DNA from 4 places in the Enterocloster clostridioformis genome. Region 4 is predicted to be linked to each of the others. Evidence: riboswitches for the same ligand, from Rfam matches in the RefSeq annotation. Region 4 holds a riboswitch; each other region holds the start of a gene.

Region 1 (4,580 bases), 1.7 Mb from region 4:
GCACTCTTTGCCCGTGTGGGCGGAGGCATTTACACCAAGGCAGCTGATGTCGGCGCCGACCTGGTAGGCAAAGTAGAGGCCGGCATCCCCGAGGATGATCCCCGTAATCCTGCCGTAATTGCCGACAACGTAGGCGACAATGTAGGCGATGTGGCCGGTATGGGCGCTGACCTGTTTGAATCCTATGTAGGTTCCCTGATTTCAGCCCTGACACTGGGCCTTGTATTTTATCAGGAAGCCGGCATCGTTTTCCCGCTTATGCTCTCAGCCTGCGGCATTATTGCCGCCATCATAGGCTCCCTGTTAGTCAAGAGCATCGGCAATTCCGATCCGCACAAGGCTTTAAAGACAGGCGAGTACAGCGCAACCGCCCTGGTAGTGGTCTGCTCCCTTGTCCTCAGCCGTATATTCTTCGGTAATTTCATGGCTGCGTTTACCATCATTACAGGCTTGTTGGTAGGCGTTCTGATCGGAGCTGTCACTGAAATATATACATCCGGCGATTATCGTTTTGTCAAGAAAATAGCCGGGCAGTCCGAAACAGGCTCCGCTACCACCATCATCAGCGGAATTGCCGTGGGAATGCAGTCAACCGCGGTCCCCATCCTGCTGGTATGTGTGGGTGTTCTGATTTCCAACAAGCTTATGGGCCTTTACGGAATTGCCCTGGCAGCCGTAGGCATGCTGTCCACCACTGGAATCACCGTTGCCATTGACGCTTACGGTCCTATCGCTGACAACGCAGGCGGAATCGCTGAGATGGCTGGTCTGGATAAAAACGTCAGGGATATAACTGACAAGCTGGACTCAGTGGGCAATACAACCGCTGCCATCGGCAAGGGTTTTGCCATCGGCTCCGCTGCTCTTACGGCTCTGGCCCTGTTTGTATCCTACGCTGAGGCAGTAAAACTCACCACAATTGACATCCTTAACGCGCATGTCATTGTTGGACTTTTCATTGGAGGAATGCTGACTTTCCTCTTCTCCGCCATGACCATGGAATCCGTATCCAAGGCCGCCCATCAGATGATTGAGGAGGTACGCCGCCAGTTCAGGGAAAAACCCGGCATTCTCAAAGGAACGGACCGCCCCGACTACGCTTCCTGCGTATCCATCTCCACCAAAGCCGCCCTTCGGGAGATGTTCCTGCCAGGTCTGATGGCAGTGCTGGCTCCTCTGGCAACCGGTCTCATCCTGGGACCTTCTGCTCTGGGCGGGCTTCTGACCGGCGCTCTGGTAACCGGCGTATTAATGGCCATCTTCATGTCCAACTCCGGCGGCGCATGGGATAATGCAAAGAAGTACATCGAGGAAGGACATCACGGAGGCAAAGGCAGTGATTCACACAAGGCTGCTGTGGTTGGCGATACCGTAGGCGATCCTTTCAAGGATACCTCAGGTCCTTCCATCAACATTCTTATTAAGCTGATGACGATTGTGTCTCTGGTATTTGCTCCTTTGTTCCTGCGGTTTGGTGGATTAATTTAATCTCAAAGCCGAATTCTTTTTACGGCTACACAACAGTTAATGGGAAGGAAAATCCAAAACTCGGATTTTCCTTCCCATTGTTTTATTAAAATGCTGTTGGCAAAGGGCTGTATCCAGGCGGCAGCCTCCTTCCCTCCAACTCCATTACTCATCAAAAATACTCACTATTTCCCCATCCAATATCCGGTTCATGTTCTTCACGGCGCAGAAATTACCGCACATGGAACAGGTGTCCTCCTTTTCGGGTTTGGCCGATTCCCGGTATTTCCTGGCTTTTTCCGGGTCAATAGACAGCTCAAACATGCGCTCCCAATCCAGTTTTTTCCGGGCCGTACTCATCTCGCGGTCCCACTGTGCCGCACCTTTTATGCCTTTTGCAATATCAGCTGCATGGGCGGCAATCTTGGACGCCATGATGCCTTCCTTAACATCGTCCAGGTCCGGCAGTCTCAGATGTTCGGCCGGCGTAACATAGCACAAAAAAGACGCTCCGCTGGCGGCGGCAAGGGCTCCGCCTATGGCTGCGGTAATATGGTCATAACCCGGAGCAATATCTGTCACCAGAGGACCAAGGACATAAAAAGGGGCTCCCTGGCAGATAGTCTGCTGTATCTTCATATTGGACTGAATCTGGTCCAAAGGCATATGTCCCGGTCCTTCTATGATGACCTGCACATTCTTTTCCCACGCCCTTCTGGTCAGCTCCCCCAGCGTCACCAGCTCCTCAATCTGGGATATATCCGATGCATCCTCAATACATCCCGGACGGCAGGCGTCTCCCAGGCTCAGTGTCACATCATAGGCCTGACAGATATCCAGTATCTTCTCAAAATGCTCATAAAACGGATTTTCCTTTCCCGTCATTTCCATCCATGCAAATATAATAGAACCTCCCCTGGACACAATATTGGTAAGGCGCTTCGCCTTCTTGAAGCGCTCCGCTGTCTGCCGGTTGATTCCCACATGGATGGTCATGAAGTCCACCCCATCCTCCGCATGCATCCTTACGATATCCAGCCACTCCTGTGAAGTAATATCCTTCAGCGGTTTGTGGTAATAAACCACCGCATCATAGATGGGAACAGTGCCTATGATTGCAGGACACTGGGCAGTCAGCTTTCTTCTGAATGTGCGGGTATCCCCCCATGAACTCAGGTCCATGATGGACTCTGCCCCCATCCTCACCGCATCATTTACCTTCTGTAATTCCATTTCCAAGTCCTTGCAGTCCCTTGAAGTGCCGAGGTTTACGTTGATTTTCGTCTTAAGCCTGGATCCGATTCCATTTGGTTCCAGACAGGTATGCAGCCGGTTGGCAGGAATGACAGCCTTCCCCTCAGCCACCAGCCGCATCAGTTCAGCTGGTTCAAACAGTTCCTTATCCGCTACCCTTTTCAGCTCCTCTGTCAGGATACCTTTCCTGGCCGCGTCCATCTGCGTGGTATAATCCATATTTTCCTCCTCTTCGCCCGGAGCCCGCATGTGGTTAAAAGTAATTTTCACATGCAATCTATTAAACCGTGTTCGTTTGCCCGCGTCATGCCGGATATACTTCAGGACACAAAAAAGGCCCATACCGGTAAGGAATGGACCATTCATATCATGCAAGCTTGTACATACTCCATATTTCCCTACGTTGGCATTATCCAAATCAGGTTTAATAGGTCGAAGTTCGATTACTTCCTCTCAGCCTGCCCCACAAGCTCCCTGTTGTAATATGACTGAATACGGCAGTTCTCCCGCTGTATCCGAAAGGCATTTTCACCTCACTCTGTCAGTTTATATGGAAAATATCTGCTTGTCAACCATTATTCTCAATTGTTTATCCAATATTATCCTGCCTCCTCCCTACTATCGCACCTACTGCCTTCCTACCACATCCCCCTGTTTGAGAATAACAGTCAAAGAATTCTATCCATTATAACGTGTACGCTGAGTCATTACAAGAAAAAATACGCCCGCATCTGATATCCTCCCAGGAGCACCGCATTCCTCTCCTCCTTTTTCCCATTATACCATTGATTCCGTCTGTCTGCTATCTGTGCCGTTAATATCACGTTAAAAATCCGTTAAATTATTGCTAATACAATTACTGCTTTATGACAATAATTTACTCTCAAATATTAAAATTTTCCAGTGATTATACACAATTTTGTCGATATAATAAAAACCAGTTACATGTTCTGCAGACATTGACATACGCAAATAAAGAGAGGGATTGGAAATGGTGAGTGTTTTAATGAAAAGGCTTGCAATTGCAGCTGTGGCCGGCGCTGTCATGGTTTCGGCTTCCGGATGCAGCTTGGTTTCCTCAGGTAAAAGAATTATCCGCGTGTCGCACGCACAGTCGGAGACCCATCCTGAGCATCTGGGAATGCTGGCATTTAAGGAATATGTGGAAGAACGTCTGGGAGACAAATATGAGGTACAGATATTCCCCAATGAAATACTGGGATCTGCCCAGAAGGCAATCGAGCTGACCCAGACAGGAGCAATTGATTTTGTTATTGCGGGTACGGCAAATCTGGAGACATTTGCGGATGTCTATGAGATTTTCAGCATGCCCTATCTTTTTGACTCCGAAGAAGTCTACCGGTCTGTGATGGAAGACACGGATTATATGGAAAATATATACAAGTCCACGGACGAGGCCGGTTTCAGGGTGGTGACCTGGTACAATGCGGGAACCCGTAATTTCTACGCCAAGACTCCCATCAACACGCCGGATGATTTAAAGGGCAGGAAAATACGTGTACAGCAAAGCCCGGCCAGCGTGGACATGGTCAATGCTTTTGGCACGGCCGCTGCTCCTATGGGGTTCGGTGAGGTGTATACTGCCATTCAGCAGGGCGTTATAGACGGCGCCGAGAACAATGAGCTGGCCCTGACCAACGTCCATCAAGCTGAGGGAGCTGCCTAAAATTTTCCTGGACAGCGCAGAGATGACAGGCATTATCATCTTCCTTATCGGAGTATCCAGCATCATGAGCTGGGTCATGGCCTTCACCGGCATCCCCACCGCTGTATCGGAAGCCATGCTGGGAATCAGCACCAACCGCTATGTAATACTTTTTATCATCAATATTCTGCTG
Region 2 (4,580 bases), 510 kb from region 4:
TGACGGGTTTGATTACGACCGGATTGCGGCGTATACAGAGGCGGATATTGAACGGATTCTGACCTGTGAAGGAATGATTAAATCCCGCAGAAAGGTAGAGGCTGTCATTCATAATGCCAGGTGTTTTCAGAAGGTCAGGGAGGAATACGGCTCATTCAGTTCGTACATATGGAGCTTTTCCAGGGGAAAAACCATTCTTTATGCAGGCCATCAAAAGGGAAACATTCCGGCCTGTAACGCCTTGTCCCGGCAGGTCAGCCAGGAGTTAAGAAAACGTGGATTTAAGTATCTGGGGCCGGTAACGGTTTACTCTCATCTCCAGGCCTGCGGCGTGATTAATGACCATGTGGAGGGATGTTTCCGGTATCGTGATATTGTGGAGCATTATCCCACCGTGAAGAAGCGGGAAAAGGAGTAGGATGCATATATAACAGTTATCTGTAATGTGGCGATGAAAGGGATTCCGGGCTCTGGGGCCGGGAATCCTTTTTGCTTGTCCGCGCTGGCTTTTGCGGTCTCCGGCCGGAAGTATTCCTCTTACACATGCGACAGAAAAGCTTTAACTGAAATTAAGAAAGACGAAAAGAACAAAGACGAAAAGAACAAAGGCTGCATGCGCGCTACCATAGAATTATCAGAGGTGCCGGTACACTTGATGGCCAGTACGCTGGCGCCGCGTGAAGCGAGAAGGAGACTATTATGAAAATGAGATGGCGTGTGGCGGCGGACAGGCGTACCCTTATCTGTTCTGGGAAGGAGAGGACCGCACAGAGTAATGAAGGGCAGTCCTTACAACCTGATTACATTCCAGAAGGAAGCCTATGAGGAGACGGCCAGACTTCATATTTCGCCAAAACCGGACAGCATCCTCCGGGTATTCATGGTATACACACCGCTGGCTCAGCCCGTCCAGGTGGAGGAACCGGAGTTAAATGCGTTTGAGAGGAAGGGCTTCACTGCGGTGGAGCGGGGAGGAAAGGAGATTTTGGCAGAATGATAGTAAAACCTGTTGTCACTATAAGAAAACCGGATATCCCGCCGGGGCTGACATACAGTCCTGTCCTGAACTGCTTAAAAGAGTGCCGGACATTGCATATGCGGTTTTGGACCGTTCCGGCACCCAGGCGTGTTACAGGGCATTTCAGGATATCTGAAATGTGCGCATGACAGTGTACTGTACGCATGACAGGCCTTGCGGATCCTATGACAGCCGCAGGGCAGAGCAGCAGTACCTATTGACTTTTAAAATGAGCCGTAGTATACTTGTCCCAACAATGAAAAGGGGTGCTGGAGTGGAATCCGGCTGAGATGGAATATGTTCTGAACCCTGATACCTGATCTGGATAATGCCAGCGTAGGAAGCCTGCAGAAGATGTAAGTTTTTGTGAGTTTTATCCCGCCCGTAATATCCGGACGGGATTTTTTGATCCATATGATTTGAAGAGAAAAGGAGAACAATATGAACGCAAGCGTAGCAATCCAGTCACTTCCAAAGGCAGCTGATGATGAGGAATTAATCCGTATCGTGGACCAGGTCATCGATTACATCAAGAGCACGGGGTTAAACTATTATGTAGGTCCCTTTGAGACAACCATTGAAGGGGATTATGACCAGCTGATGGATATTGTAAAAGAGTGCCAGTATATTGCGGTCAGGGCGGGCGCCCCCTCTGTGGCCGCATATATTAAGGTTTCTTACCACCCCGAAGGAGATGTGCTTACCATTGAAAAGAAAGTTACCAAGCATCACCAGTAAACTGTGGTCTGTTTCCGCCATCCTGTCCATTCTCATCCTGTGGCAGCTTTCTGTATCCTTTGGACTGGTGGAGGGCTTCATGCTGCCTTCCCCGGTTCAGGTAGCCGGTGCATTTATGAAGGAATTCCCGGCCCTCATGGAGAATGCCAGGATTACACTGGCCGAGGCCGGGCTGGGGCTGGCTTTGGGAATTGCCGCGGGCTTTGGGGCCGCAGTGCTGATGGACCGGTTTGACAAGGCATACAAGGCTTTTTATCCCATCATTGTACTGACCCAGACCGTGCCGGCGGTTGCCATAGCGCCTCTTTTGGTGCTGTGGTTTGGCTATGAAATGACTCCAAAGGTCATACTCATTGTGATTACCACATTTTTCCCCATCACGGTGGGGCTGCTGACCGGATTCAGGGCTGCTGACCCGGATGCGGTGAATCTGTTAAAGGCCATGGGAGCGGGCCGGTTCCAGATATTCCGCTATATCAAGCTGCCGGGAGCCATGGGCCAGTTTTTTTCCAGTCTCAGGATATCTGCCTCTTACGCGGTGGTGGGAGCCGTGATTTCTGAGTGGCTGGGTGGTTTTGGAGGACTGGGCGTATACATGACAAGGGTTAAGAAGGCATTTTCCTTTGATAAGATGTTCGCGGTCATTTTCCTCATATCGGCCATCAGCTTAATTCTGATGTGGGCCGTGGAACTGCTTCAGAAAAAATGTATGCCATGGGAAAATAGCCGAAAACATAAATAGAACGGGAAAACTATATCCGGCGTTTATAAGAGGAGAGATTGAAAATGAAACATAAATGTGCAAGTATGCTGCTGGCCTCCCTTTGCATGGGAGTACTTCTCACCGGGTGCGGCAAAGCCCCGGATTCAGGAGAGAATACCGCCTCTGGCCAGGCCGCGGAGGATACACGGAAAGAGAACGTAAATAGGGAAAGCGCAAGCCAGGAGGAAGAGGGGGCGAAGCAGGATGTAAGAAAGCTGACATTTGTCCTGGACTGGACGCCTAACACCAACCACACAGGCCTCTATGTTGCCCGTGAAAAGGGATATTTTAAGGATGCCGGCCTGGAGGTGGAGATTGTGCAGCCGCCGGAAAACGGGGCGGAGGTACTGGCAGCTTCCGGAAAGGCTCAATTTGCAATGTCCTTCCAGGACAGCCTGGCGCCGGCATTTTCAGGGGATAATCCCCTTCCGGTAACCGCTGTGGCAGGTGTTATACAGCACAATACATCGGGCATTATTTCCAGAAAGGGTGAGGGAATGGACCGCCCAAGGGGACTGGAAGGGAAAAAGTATGCCACCTGGGACCTTCCTGTGGAAAAGGCGACCATTAAGGATGTGATGGAAGCGGACGGAGGGGATTTTGATAAGGTTGAACTGATTCCCAGCACAGTGACGGACGAGGTGACGGCTCTCAGGACAAAATCTGTGGATGCCATATGGATTTTCTATGCATGGGCAGGCGTAAAGACAGAGCTGGAAGGTCTGGAGACAGATTACTTTGCCTTTGCGGATTTGGATTCTGTATTTGATTTTTATACGCCGGTCATCATAGCCAACAATACATTCCTGGCGGAAGAGCCGGAGACAGCCAGGGCATTTCTGGACGCGGTCAGCAGGGGATACGAGTTCGCCATAGAACATCCTCAGGAGGCAGGGGACATCCTGTGCAAGGCCGCGCCGGAGCTGGACCCGGAACTGGTAAAGGCCAGCCAGGAATACCTGGCGGACAAGTATCAGGCGGATGCGCCAAAATGGGGATACATTGACCAGAAGCGCTGGGATGTATATTACGCATGGCTGAATGAAAAAGGTCTTACGGAGACGCCCATTGAGGCGGGAACAGGATTTTCCAACGAATACCTGCCGTAAGGCCGGGGACGGCAGTGCCGTGCCAGGAGGAGAACATGGAGCAGCTAAAGGTAGAGGGAATTTCAAAATCCTTTGACGGGGAGCAGGTGCTGGAGGATATATCCATCACCCTGAACAAGGGGGAACTGGTGTCGCTGCTGGGAATCAGCGGAGGCGGCAAGACCACTCTTTTTAATATTATCGCTGGGCTGTCAAGGCCGGATACAGGGCATGTCCTTCTGGACGGGGAGGACGTGACCGGTTGTCCGGGACGGGTGAGCTATATGCTGCAGAAGGACCTGCTCCTGCCCTACCGGACCATAGAGGATAATGTGGCCCTTCCTCTGATTGTAAAAGGAATGAAAAAGCGGGAGGCACGGGAGCTGGCATCCCCCTACTTCCGTCAGTTCGGCCTGGAGGGCACTCAGAAGAAATATCCGGCCCAGCTCTCCGGCGGCATGAGGCAGAGAGCGGCCCTGCTCCGCACGTATCTGTTTTCAGGCAGCGTGGCGCTGTTGGACGAACCCTTTTCCGCACTGGACATGATGACCAAAAAATCCGTCCATGACTGGTATCTGAAGGTGATGGATGAGATCCATCTGTCCACCCTGTTTATTACCCACGACATTGACGAGGCCATATTGCTGTCCGACCGGATATACCTGCTGACAGGCAGGCCCGGAAGGATAACAGAGGAACTCATCATAGAGGAGACAAAGCCCAGGGACAGGGATTTCGGCCTTACGGCAGAATTTCTGGAATATAAGAGGCATATACTGAAACATCTTGAAAGGACAGTCTGGATGAGGTTGACGGGGACAGGGAAAGAATATTATAATTAATATATTCCAATGAAAAGCCGGGTGCAAAAAAGAGGTAGCCATAAAAAGCAGAAGGAGACAACCGCCATGATTCTATATTTTTCAGGAACAGGAAATAGTGAATACATCGCGAAAAGAATCGGAGAAGAGAT
Region 3 (4,580 bases), 2.2 Mb from region 4:
GTCCAGAATATACTCCTTTGTCTTTTCCACCGTATCGCAGAACTCTTCTTTGGAAACACTGCATACAAAGGATGGTTTCTCCGGCGAGGACAGCCTCTTAAGAGGTGTTGTATCATTGATAAGGGAAGCAATTTCCTGTATTTCCTCACAGGCCCTTCCATACTCCTTCAACAAATATTCCAGACCGCTGTAGGTGTTCCTATTTTCCCGGCCTTCACCACCCTTGCGGCCTTCGCAGCGCTCCTGCTCTTCACGGTTTCCCCGTTCCGTCCTTCCTGCCCTCTCTGTCCTGCCGGTTTTCATATTAACCACAATCTGAATCTTCTGTTTCAGGTGGTCATAGGCAATGACCTTGTCAAATAGCATCAGGTCAAAGTCATTGGCCCCGCCTCTGCTGATATGAAGGGTGGGCTCTGCGTACTCAATCATTGCATACGCAAAATACCCTACAAATCCACCGGTAAAGGGCGGCTGTCCTTTCAGCCTGGGCGCCTTGTACTGTGCCAATATCTCACGAAGCACATCCATGGGATGAGCTGTCTGTATTTCCCTGGACGGGAACCGGCTGACATGGCTCTCAATCTTCACCTTCCCGCAGCGGCAGGTAACACGCATCACCGGATTATATCCGAGAAAGGAGTAGCGTCCCCATTTTTCGCCGCCCTCTATGCTTTCCAACAGGTAAAAACGGCTGCTCCGCTCCGCTATACGTCTGAGCAGTGTTATGGGCGTCACTACATCCGCGTAAATCTCGCGGCAGATGGGAATTATATCGTATTCCCCTGACAGACTTAATATTTCATCACAAGCTGGGATTATCATTTACCTTAACTCCTTTCCTTCTTGCCGGCTGTTTATTCTAAACCTTTCACCATTCCCGGGTCCGGGCGTCACATTCATCAAAAAAAGAAGCCCTTATCCCTGCCGACTACATCTGTAATCAACAGGGACAAAAGCTTCTTCCGGCTTCTGCGGTACCACCCTGATTGGCGCTTTCCATGTCCTGCACGTTCCCCGCCATCCTCCGGTCCGGGAAATAAAAAAGCATCAAGTTAAATTTAACCTGATGCTGTGTCATCGAACAAAGAAATAAAATACGCCCGCTCTGCAACGCACCATCATGCGTTCTCCCTGGTAACGGTGGGATACCCGTCAGCCCATACTCCCATCAGCCATATCTCTATGCCCCTGGTTTCCAGCTGCCCTCGCAGGTCCATTCAGACTCTAATCCAATGCTCCCTTACACCGGCCGGAAGCTCTCTGCGCCTGGAATTACAATCTTACTTACTCCTACTCAACAGTTTTTTATGTTTTGTTGAATGTTGAACTCATTATAATCAGCCTATTTTCAAATGTCAATGGTTTTCTTGAAAGTTTTTTATATTTTTCTCATTTTCTTACACTGATCCCGCCCTGAGGTCCCGCCTGGGCATTCCGGCTATCTCCGTCATTGCCTCTGCCAGCTTTTCTGTTGTCTCCCGTATATTCGGCGCCCCAAATATGCCTGATACAATGGCTGCTCCCGCTGCATGGCTGCCGGCCAGGCGCCCTATGTTATCCAGGCAGATTCCTCCGATGGCCACCACAGGAATGTCCACACTGTCGCAGATTGCATTCAGGGTCTCCATTGTCATGGGCCGCGCATCTGCTTTTGTACTGGTGCCGAATATGGCTCCGCTGCCCAGATAATCCGCGCCTGCTGCCTGGGCTGCTCTGGCCTGGTCCACTGTTTTTGCCGTAACCCCCAGTATACGGTCAGGTCCCAAAAGCCTTCTGGCCTCAGATGCCTCCATATCGTCCTGCCCCACATGGAGCCCGTCCGCGTGACAGGCCAGGGCCAGCTCCAAATTGTCGTCTATGATAAGGGGCACATTATATTTTTCTGTGATTTTGCGGATGGCGCAGGCCGTTCTCAGCACTTCCTCAAAATTCCCTTTGTCCAGTTCCTTTTCCCTGAGCTGAACCATGGTTGCGCCGCCTTTTAACGCCTCCTCCACCTGCTCCTCCAGAGAAAGCTTCCCGGTCCATGCCTTATCGGTTACTGCATAAATCAAAAGCTGTTTTCTATCGAATCTCAATTTTCTTACCTCTCTCCAGTGTCTCGTCATCCAGAAGGCTCATTTTGTCCATCAGATACATGCGGAATGTACCTGTCCCGCCTCCCCTCCCCGCAGTCTCTCCGGCCGCCAATTCTCCGCAGAGCCCGTGCGCGCTGAGGGCCATGACCACAGCTTCTTCCAGAGGGCCGTCCGGTCCCAGTTCCCCATACAGACCGCAGAACGCTCCCATAAGCCCGTCCAGCATACAGCCGCTGCCTGTAATTCTGGCCATCCAGGGATGGCCGTTTCTGACAATGAACCTTCTTTCTTTTCCGGCCACCACATCCTCTTCCCCGGTCATGACCACAACCGCGCCTGTAAGGTCCCTCAGGGAACAGGCGGTTTCCAGGCGGCTCTCAATCGTACCAAAGGTTCCCGAATCCACGCCGCAGGTATTTCCCGCCTCATGTCCCCTCAGTTCCTGGTTCAGGGCCCGGATTTCCGCCTCATTTCCCCGGATGACAGAAGGAGCGGCCTTCCGGATCATATCAATGGCTGTCTGTCTGCGAAACCGTGATGCAGTGACTCCTACCGGGTCCAGGATAACGGGAAGGCCCAGAACGGCAGCTTTTCTTCCCGCTGCCTCCATGGCCGGTATGGTTTTTTCTTCCAGGGTTCCCAGATTAAGGACAAGACTGCTGCAGATGGAGGTAACGTCCTCCACCTCATGCAGCCCCTGGGCCATAACAGGGGAACCGCCTGCGGCCAGCACCATATTGGCCACATCCCCTGCCGTAACATAATTGGTTATACAGTGGACCCTGGGAGAGCGCTCCCTTAAGTCCTTCATCCATTGTCTCCGCGTCATCTGATTTATCCTTTTTCCTGTTATCTTCCCATGGCTTTGCCGGTCTGTACATCCAGATCCAGCATCCGCCTCATATACTGAAACGCGCCGGACTTATACAGCACCCCAATCAGGAACGCGGCAATGACCGTGCCGCACATGGTGCTCATAAGGAATGGGATTACATAGGCAAAAATGGCCGCTTCCTTCCCCATAACCAGTGTGGCCACCGGATAGCAGAGCATTCCGCCCAGTATGCCGGTGCCAAACACTTCCCCAAAGTAGGCCAGTGTCAGCCTGCCGAAACGCTGGTACAGATACCCTCCTAAAAATGCTCCCACCATACTTCCCGGAAATGCCAGCAGACTGCCCGTCCCCATCAGATTCCTGATAAACGATGTGCAGAACGCCATCCCCACGCCATACCACGGCCCAAGAAATACGCCGGCCAATACATTGGCAAGGTGCTGAATCGGAAAACATTTGGATGCCCCTATGGGGATGGAAAAGCCGGATAAAGACACGGCCACCGCTGTCAGCATGGCGCTTACCGCCAGTTTCTTAATGTTTACTTTCATAGTCATAGTCATACCTCCATGTTTTTTACTCGGAGCCCGCCTATCTTCCTGGTAGAGAGGCATATTCTCTGGTACAGCGGCGTATTGCCTGCACAGCTCTAAAGCCCTCATATGTCCGAACCGCGGTGAAGGCTGAAAAAAGCCCATACCGCGCGGGATATGGACTTAAATTACGCATTTAATACACATACATGTCTCATATTTCCCTACGTTGGCATTACCCAAATCAGGTGCGATAGGTCGAAGTTTGATTACTTCCTCTCAGCCTGCTTCACAAGCTCCCTGTTGTTATTTAGCATAGCACCGGACTATTTATTTGTCAATCAGTAATGAATGAAGCCAGATAAGGAGAAAACTCAAAAATGTGTTTAAGACAGCAGGCACAATAAAGTTATATACACCAATCTTCTGACAAGCGGCAGGCTGAACGCCTACCTTGCGGAGATTAATAAACAGGCGCAGGAACGCTTTGAAAGGCTCGTAGAGCAAATGAAGCAAGCACAGGGCATAACGGAACAGCTAAAGGCAAAAAATGCCTTGGAATGGACAGGACGCCTTAATAATATAAGGGCTTGTGCAGGGGAGATTGTGGAAACGTAAATCATTTACGCATAGATGTAACGCATAAAGAACTGAAATTGGAGAGCAGGTATATAAAGTTTCTTGCTCTCTTTTTTAAGGAAAAAGCGGCTGAAATATAGGCGCTGCAATGAGGAAAATCGTTACCATCATTGTTTTTCGGGTGGTAAAAATTATGTGGCCGTTTGAGTAGAAACTACAAGTTACGAGATAAAAAAATCATATATGCTCGCTTGGTTGATAATGGGAAGAAAAATGATTATAATAAATATTGACGCATCGTGTCAGGTTTTTGGTAGTATTCTATTATCATCAAAGGGAGGAACTGACAATGCAGGAAAGCAGATTATTTAAGATTGTGTATTATTTACTCGATAAAGGACAGGCTACCGCTCCAGAATTAGCAGAAAAATTTGAAGTATCTGTAAGGACAATTTACAGAGATATTGACGCTTTAAGCGGCGCGGGCATTCCCGTTTATGCAGAAGCAGGGCGAAACGGCGGCATTCATTTAATGAATGATTTTGTTTTAGATAA
Region 4 (4,580 bases):
CCGCTCCAGGGCATCCTCCACTAGATACCGGTCTGTGGCAGTGGCGATACACAGCTTGACTTTGCTCCGCTGGAGCTGTGCCAGCAGCTCCTTTACTCCCGCCTTCAGCGGAACCTCAAAACGGTAATACCGCTCCAGCATGGCGTTGACCCCAGCCATAATCTCCTTAATACTCAGCGTCACACCATACTCTGTCTGGTAATAGCAGGCCGCCTGGTGCAGGCTCATATTTTTAAACGTATCGTTCAAATTCTCCCGCGGCTCATATCCGATGGAGCGCAAATAGGTCTCGCCAATCGTATCCCAAATAAACATGGAATCCAACAGCGTACCGTCAACATCAAAAATCACGCCGCAAATCCTCATGCCCTTACCATCCTCTCTGCCAGCGCCCGAAGCTCCTGGCAATTCCTCTCAATATCCTCTGCCGAGAAGATGGCGGATACCAGGGCCGCCCCGTCCACGCCGCTGCCGGCCAGGCTAAGAAGGTTGTCCCGGTTGATGCCGCCGATAGCTACGATGGGCACATCCACCGCGCTGCAAATATCCCGTAGGGTCTCGCTGGTCATCTGGTCCGCGTCAGCCTTGGTGCTTGTGGGAAACACCGCTCCCAAACCCAGGTAGTCCGCGCCGTCGTGGACAGCCTGACGGGCCTCCTCAACCGTGTGGACAGAGACACCGAGAATCATCGCGTCCCCCACCCGGCGGCGGACCTCCCCCGCCACCATATCTTCCTGGCCCACATGGATTCCGTCCGCCCCGCATGCGACGGCAATATCCACGTTGTCATTCACAATAAAGGGTATGTGGTACCGGCGGCACAGGGCGCAGATGTCCTTAGCCTCCTGAAGAAACGCCGCTTCGTCCAGCTCTTTCTCCCGCAGCTGCACACAAGTTACGCCGCCTTTCAATGCCGCTTCTACCTGCTCATAGAGAGTCTGCTCCCCGCTCCAGGTCCGGTCGGTGACAGCATAGAGCAGCATATGCCGCTTATCGCATTTCATAGTTTGCTCCTTTCTCCAGTTCCGCCGGGGTCAGGCGGTACATGGCGTCGATAATATAGTTCCGGTAAGAGGCGTTACCGTCCAGCCCTGTCATACGTTTGTAGGCGACTTCTCCGCACAGACCCATGGCGCACACGGCGGCCGCAGCGGCCTCCAGGGACTGATCCGGGTTTGCTGTGACAAAGGCCGCAGTCAGAGCAGAAAGCTGGCAGCCGGTTCCGGTGATGGAGGACATCTCCGGACGGCCGTTGCGTATACAAAAGGCCCGCTCCTCATCCGCCACAATGTCAATCGCTCCGGTAACGGCAATCACCGCCCCAATGCGCCTTGCAAGCTCCTTGACGAAGGATACTGCCCCATCCAGATTGTCTTCAGTCACCCGATCCGCCACATCAGCATCCACGCCCTTGGTGGTGCCGCTGCCGGAGGCAAGGGTCTTGATCTCCGAGATGTTGCCCCTAATTACCGCGAACTTCACTTCCTTTAGCAGCCGGAGGGCCGTGTCCGTCCGTAGCGTGGAAGCCCCGGCTCCCACCGGGTCCAGTACTACGGGGTGCCCCAGCTCGTTGGCACGCTTCCCGGCGGCAAGCATGGCCGGAATGGTGCGCTGATTCAGCGTGCCGATGTTGATGGTCAGTCCGCCGCAGATACTGGTAATCTCCACAGCGTCCCCCGGATCATCCGCCATAATAGGTGAGCCGCCGCAAGCCAGCAGCATGTTTGCGCAATCGTTGACAGTGACATAGTTGGTGATACAGTGAACCAGCGGGGATTTCTGCCGGACACTTTCAAAAATCTGTTCAAACATAGTATGATACTCCTTTGTAATGAGAGAAAACGGCCCTGTATAGCGGCGCCTTCCCCTAATGATGACAGACCGCTAGAGTCTGCCGGTTGGAAAGATTCGGTCGAGGCTTACTGGCCTCCTCTCACGCCGGAACACGGCTTCCCATCGCTGTCATACAAGGTTCAGGGCGCTCCCCCTCAACCCGCCGCAGGCATACCGCGGTTGCTGTTCTCACATCCTTTCCTTCAAAAAGCGCAAAAAAACAGGAGACACCTGCATAGGATGCCCCCTGAAAAAGTACCAATCTCCACGACTTCCTCCGGCGGCATTATCCGCATCAGGTTCAAGGGTCGAAGGTCTACCTTCCTCTCAGCCTGTCACACAAGCTCCCCTGTTTATTCTGTTAGCGCTATTATAGCATTCCAGTTTTTGCTTTGCAAGTGGCGGCCGCAGGAAAACTTGATTGGTATCAGCGCTTTTTAGAAAACCACTCCTCCATTGTCTGCAACAATTCCTCTTCCTCAATCACATAACTTCCTACAAAGTGCTTACAAGAACCTCTGCTTCTATGCATCTCAAATCAGTCTAAACGTGTTTTTATGATAATCAATAATCCCGTCCCGCTTCATGTAGGACAGCTCTCGTGAAAGTGCGCTGCGCTCCACGTTGAGGTATTCTGCCATAGAGTTTCTATTCATCGGAATCGTAAATGTTCTTTTTTGTTGTTCGCGGGCTATACACTGTAAGTAGGTCAATATTTTCTCCCGTATTGTCGGACGCAGCAGACAATCTATACGTTCGTGCAGTACAAGCCCCTTTTTGGCAACAATGCTTATATAGTTGCGTAATAGCCTGTCATGCCGGGGGCAGGCCTTTTCGCACCGGGCCAATACGCGTTCAAAAGGGATTTGCAATACCAGGACATCATCCTCCGCCTGTACAGTAACAGGACTTTTGTGTTCTAAACTTGCCGCTAAAATAACCCCTATCTCGCTTCCCTTTTTCAGAAGAGAAATAAGAATCACTCTGTCAGAGGGATCCCACTTTATTGCGCGTCCATGCCCTGATAGCATAATTCCGAAGTCGTATACCTTGTTCCCTTCCTCAATGATATAGTCGCCTTTGGCGTACCGGACATACTTTGCACAGAGGCAATAAAGGAGCCCATCAATTTCCTCTGGTTCAATGGCGAAAAATAGATTTGTCTGCTTTAAATCTTCTATAAACTCACGCATCACAATAACCTCGTTTTTTGTTGCGTGTGCAACAAGGCATTTGTCAAAATTGTACTATAATAAAATCTGAAAAACAAGAGAAGAGAAAGGAAATCTCAAAATTATGATCAAAGAAAGAACGCTTTGGATTACCCGCACAGCAGTTTTTATCGCCTTACTTGTCGTATTGCAGGCGGCTACCGGAGCATTAGGGAGCACTATTATTACTGGGTCTGTTGTGAATATGCTGATGATTGTTTCCGTTATGACCTGCGGCATGATGTCAGGACTTTGCGTTGCTGTCATTTCGCCTGTTATGGCGAAGCTGATTGGAATAGGCCCTCTTTGGAGCCTGATCCCCTTTATCGTGGCAGGAAACATTACCCTCGTGCTGATTTGGCACTTCATTGGCAACAGGCGTTGGGGGCATAAATATACCGCACCAATGATTGCTTTGGCAGCTGCGGCAGCCGCCAAATTCTTGGTCCTATACCTTGGAATCGCGCAAATAGCCGTGCCGTTCTTTTTAAGATTACCGGCTCCGCAGGCGGCGGTGATTTCGAATATGTTCTCTATACCACAGCTGCTAACAGCCCTTTTGGGCGGCGGTGTTGCGCTGTTGGTACTTTCGCCGTTAAAAAAAGCAATCTAGGGAGGGCGTGAACAGAGTTGAACACAGTTTTTACCTATTCGTTCTATGGTTTAGCAGCACTTTTACTGCTTTTCTCTTTTTTGAAAGACAAAAGAAAAACACTATTATCCTTAAAAAAGGCGTGGAAGATGTTTACAGGCGTCCTGCCGCAATTTGTTGCTATCCTGCTTTTTGTTGGGGTGGCGCTTGCGGTGCTTTCGCCGGAGACAATCAGACGCATGATAGGCGAAGAAACGGGTTTTATCGGCATGCTCTTAGCTTCGCTTGTTGGTGCGTTTTCGTTAGTACCCGTTATGATTGCTTTCCCCATTGTTTCGGAACTTCTGAAAAGCGGCGCGGGCATAATCCAAATGGCGGTATTTGTTTCTACGCTCACTACGGTTGGGCTGATCACGATCCCGATAGAGACAAAATATCTGGGTAAGAAAATAGCCGTTCTTCGGAATATGCTTGCATTTGTATTTTCCTTTATCACAGCTTACCTAATGGGGGTGTTGCTCAAATGAAAACAGCGATAAAAAAGTATTGGTTTTTATTTGTAATGGTGCTTTGTAATCTCATCATTTGGCTCTATGACCCGGAGATTGGAAAAACAGCATTGGCCTTTAGCGGAAAGAACTTTATCAACTTCCTCTTTATACTTACGCCTGTATTCATCTGTATTGGCCTGATGGACGTATGGGTTGAACGTGAAAAAATGATACGAATTATGGGAGCGAATTCCGGTGTGAAAGGTGTTGCCGTAGCCATATTGTCTGGAACGATAACAGCCGTTCCCATATATGCGCTGCTGCCTGTTGCCGGGGTACTGTTGAAAAAGGGCTGCAGGATTTCAAACGTGCTGCTTTTCCTATGCACAAGCGCCAGTATCCGCATTCCTTTACTCCTTTTTGAAATATCCTCTTTGGGTGTGTCCTTTACAC

What was found. Region 4 has a riboswitch for thiamine pyrophosphate ahead of thiM (hydroxyethylthiazole kinase). Riboswitches for the same ligand answer to the same signal wherever they lie in the genome.
Region 1: another riboswitch for thiamine pyrophosphate. It lies ahead of thiC (phosphomethylpyrimidine synthase ThiC); the one in region 4 lies ahead of thiM (hydroxyethylthiazole kinase).
Region 2: another riboswitch for thiamine pyrophosphate. It lies ahead of LA360_RS11475 (thiamine-binding protein); the one in region 4 lies ahead of thiM (hydroxyethylthiazole kinase).
Region 3: another riboswitch for thiamine pyrophosphate. It lies ahead of thiW (energy coupling factor transporter S component ThiW); the one in region 4 lies ahead of thiM (hydroxyethylthiazole kinase).

What each region holds. Positions count from the first base shown of each region.
Region 1 is NZ_JAIWZC010000001.1:47,970-52,549, reverse strand. It holds gene LA360_RS00270 (sodium-translocating pyrophosphatase) at 1-1,488, shown strand, start outside; gene thiC (phosphomethylpyrimidine synthase ThiC) at 1,633-2,940, opposite strand; TPP riboswitch at 3,099-3,208, opposite strand; partial or broken gene dctP (TRAP transporter substrate-binding protein DctP) at 3,713-4,402, shown strand; partial or broken gene LA360_RS00255 (TRAP transporter large permease subunit) at 4,383-4,580, shown strand, end outside.
Region 2 is NZ_JAIWZC010000001.1:2,255,015-2,259,594, reverse strand. It holds partial or broken gene LA360_RS11485 (DNA-3-methyladenine glycosylase I) at 1-418, shown strand, start outside; gene LA360_RS11480 (hypothetical protein) at 776-997, shown strand; TPP riboswitch at 1,271-1,380, shown strand; gene LA360_RS11475 (thiamine-binding protein) at 1,460-1,756, shown strand; gene LA360_RS11470 (ABC transporter permease) at 1,725-2,498, shown strand; gene LA360_RS11465 (ABC transporter substrate-binding protein) at 2,543-3,628, shown strand; gene LA360_RS11460 (ABC transporter ATP-binding protein) at 3,664-4,449, shown strand; gene LA360_RS11455 (EFR1 family ferrodoxin) at 4,516-4,580, shown strand, end outside.
Region 3 is NZ_JAIWZC010000001.1:3,996,210-4,000,789, reverse strand. It holds gene LA360_RS20155 (anthranilate synthase component I family protein) at 1-822, opposite strand, end outside; gene thiE (thiamine phosphate synthase) at 1,398-2,078, opposite strand; gene thiM (hydroxyethylthiazole kinase) at 2,065-2,907, opposite strand; gene thiW (energy coupling factor transporter S component ThiW) at 2,928-3,464, opposite strand; TPP riboswitch at 3,650-3,759, opposite strand; partial or broken gene LA360_RS20135 (TnpV protein) at 3,843-4,064, shown strand; gene LA360_RS20130 (helix-turn-helix transcriptional regulator) at 4,375-4,580, shown strand, end outside.
Region 4 is NZ_JAIWZC010000001.1:1,748,028-1,752,607, forward strand. It holds gene LA360_RS08670 (HAD family hydrolase) at 1-366, opposite strand, end outside; gene thiE (thiamine phosphate synthase) at 363-1,004, opposite strand; gene thiM (hydroxyethylthiazole kinase) at 991-1,812, opposite strand; TPP riboswitch at 2,089-2,194, opposite strand; gene LA360_RS08685 (Crp/Fnr family transcriptional regulator) at 2,367-3,026, opposite strand; gene LA360_RS08690 (ECF transporter S component) at 3,130-3,657, shown strand; gene LA360_RS08695 (permease) at 3,675-4,163, shown strand; gene LA360_RS08700 (permease) at 4,160-4,580, shown strand, end outside.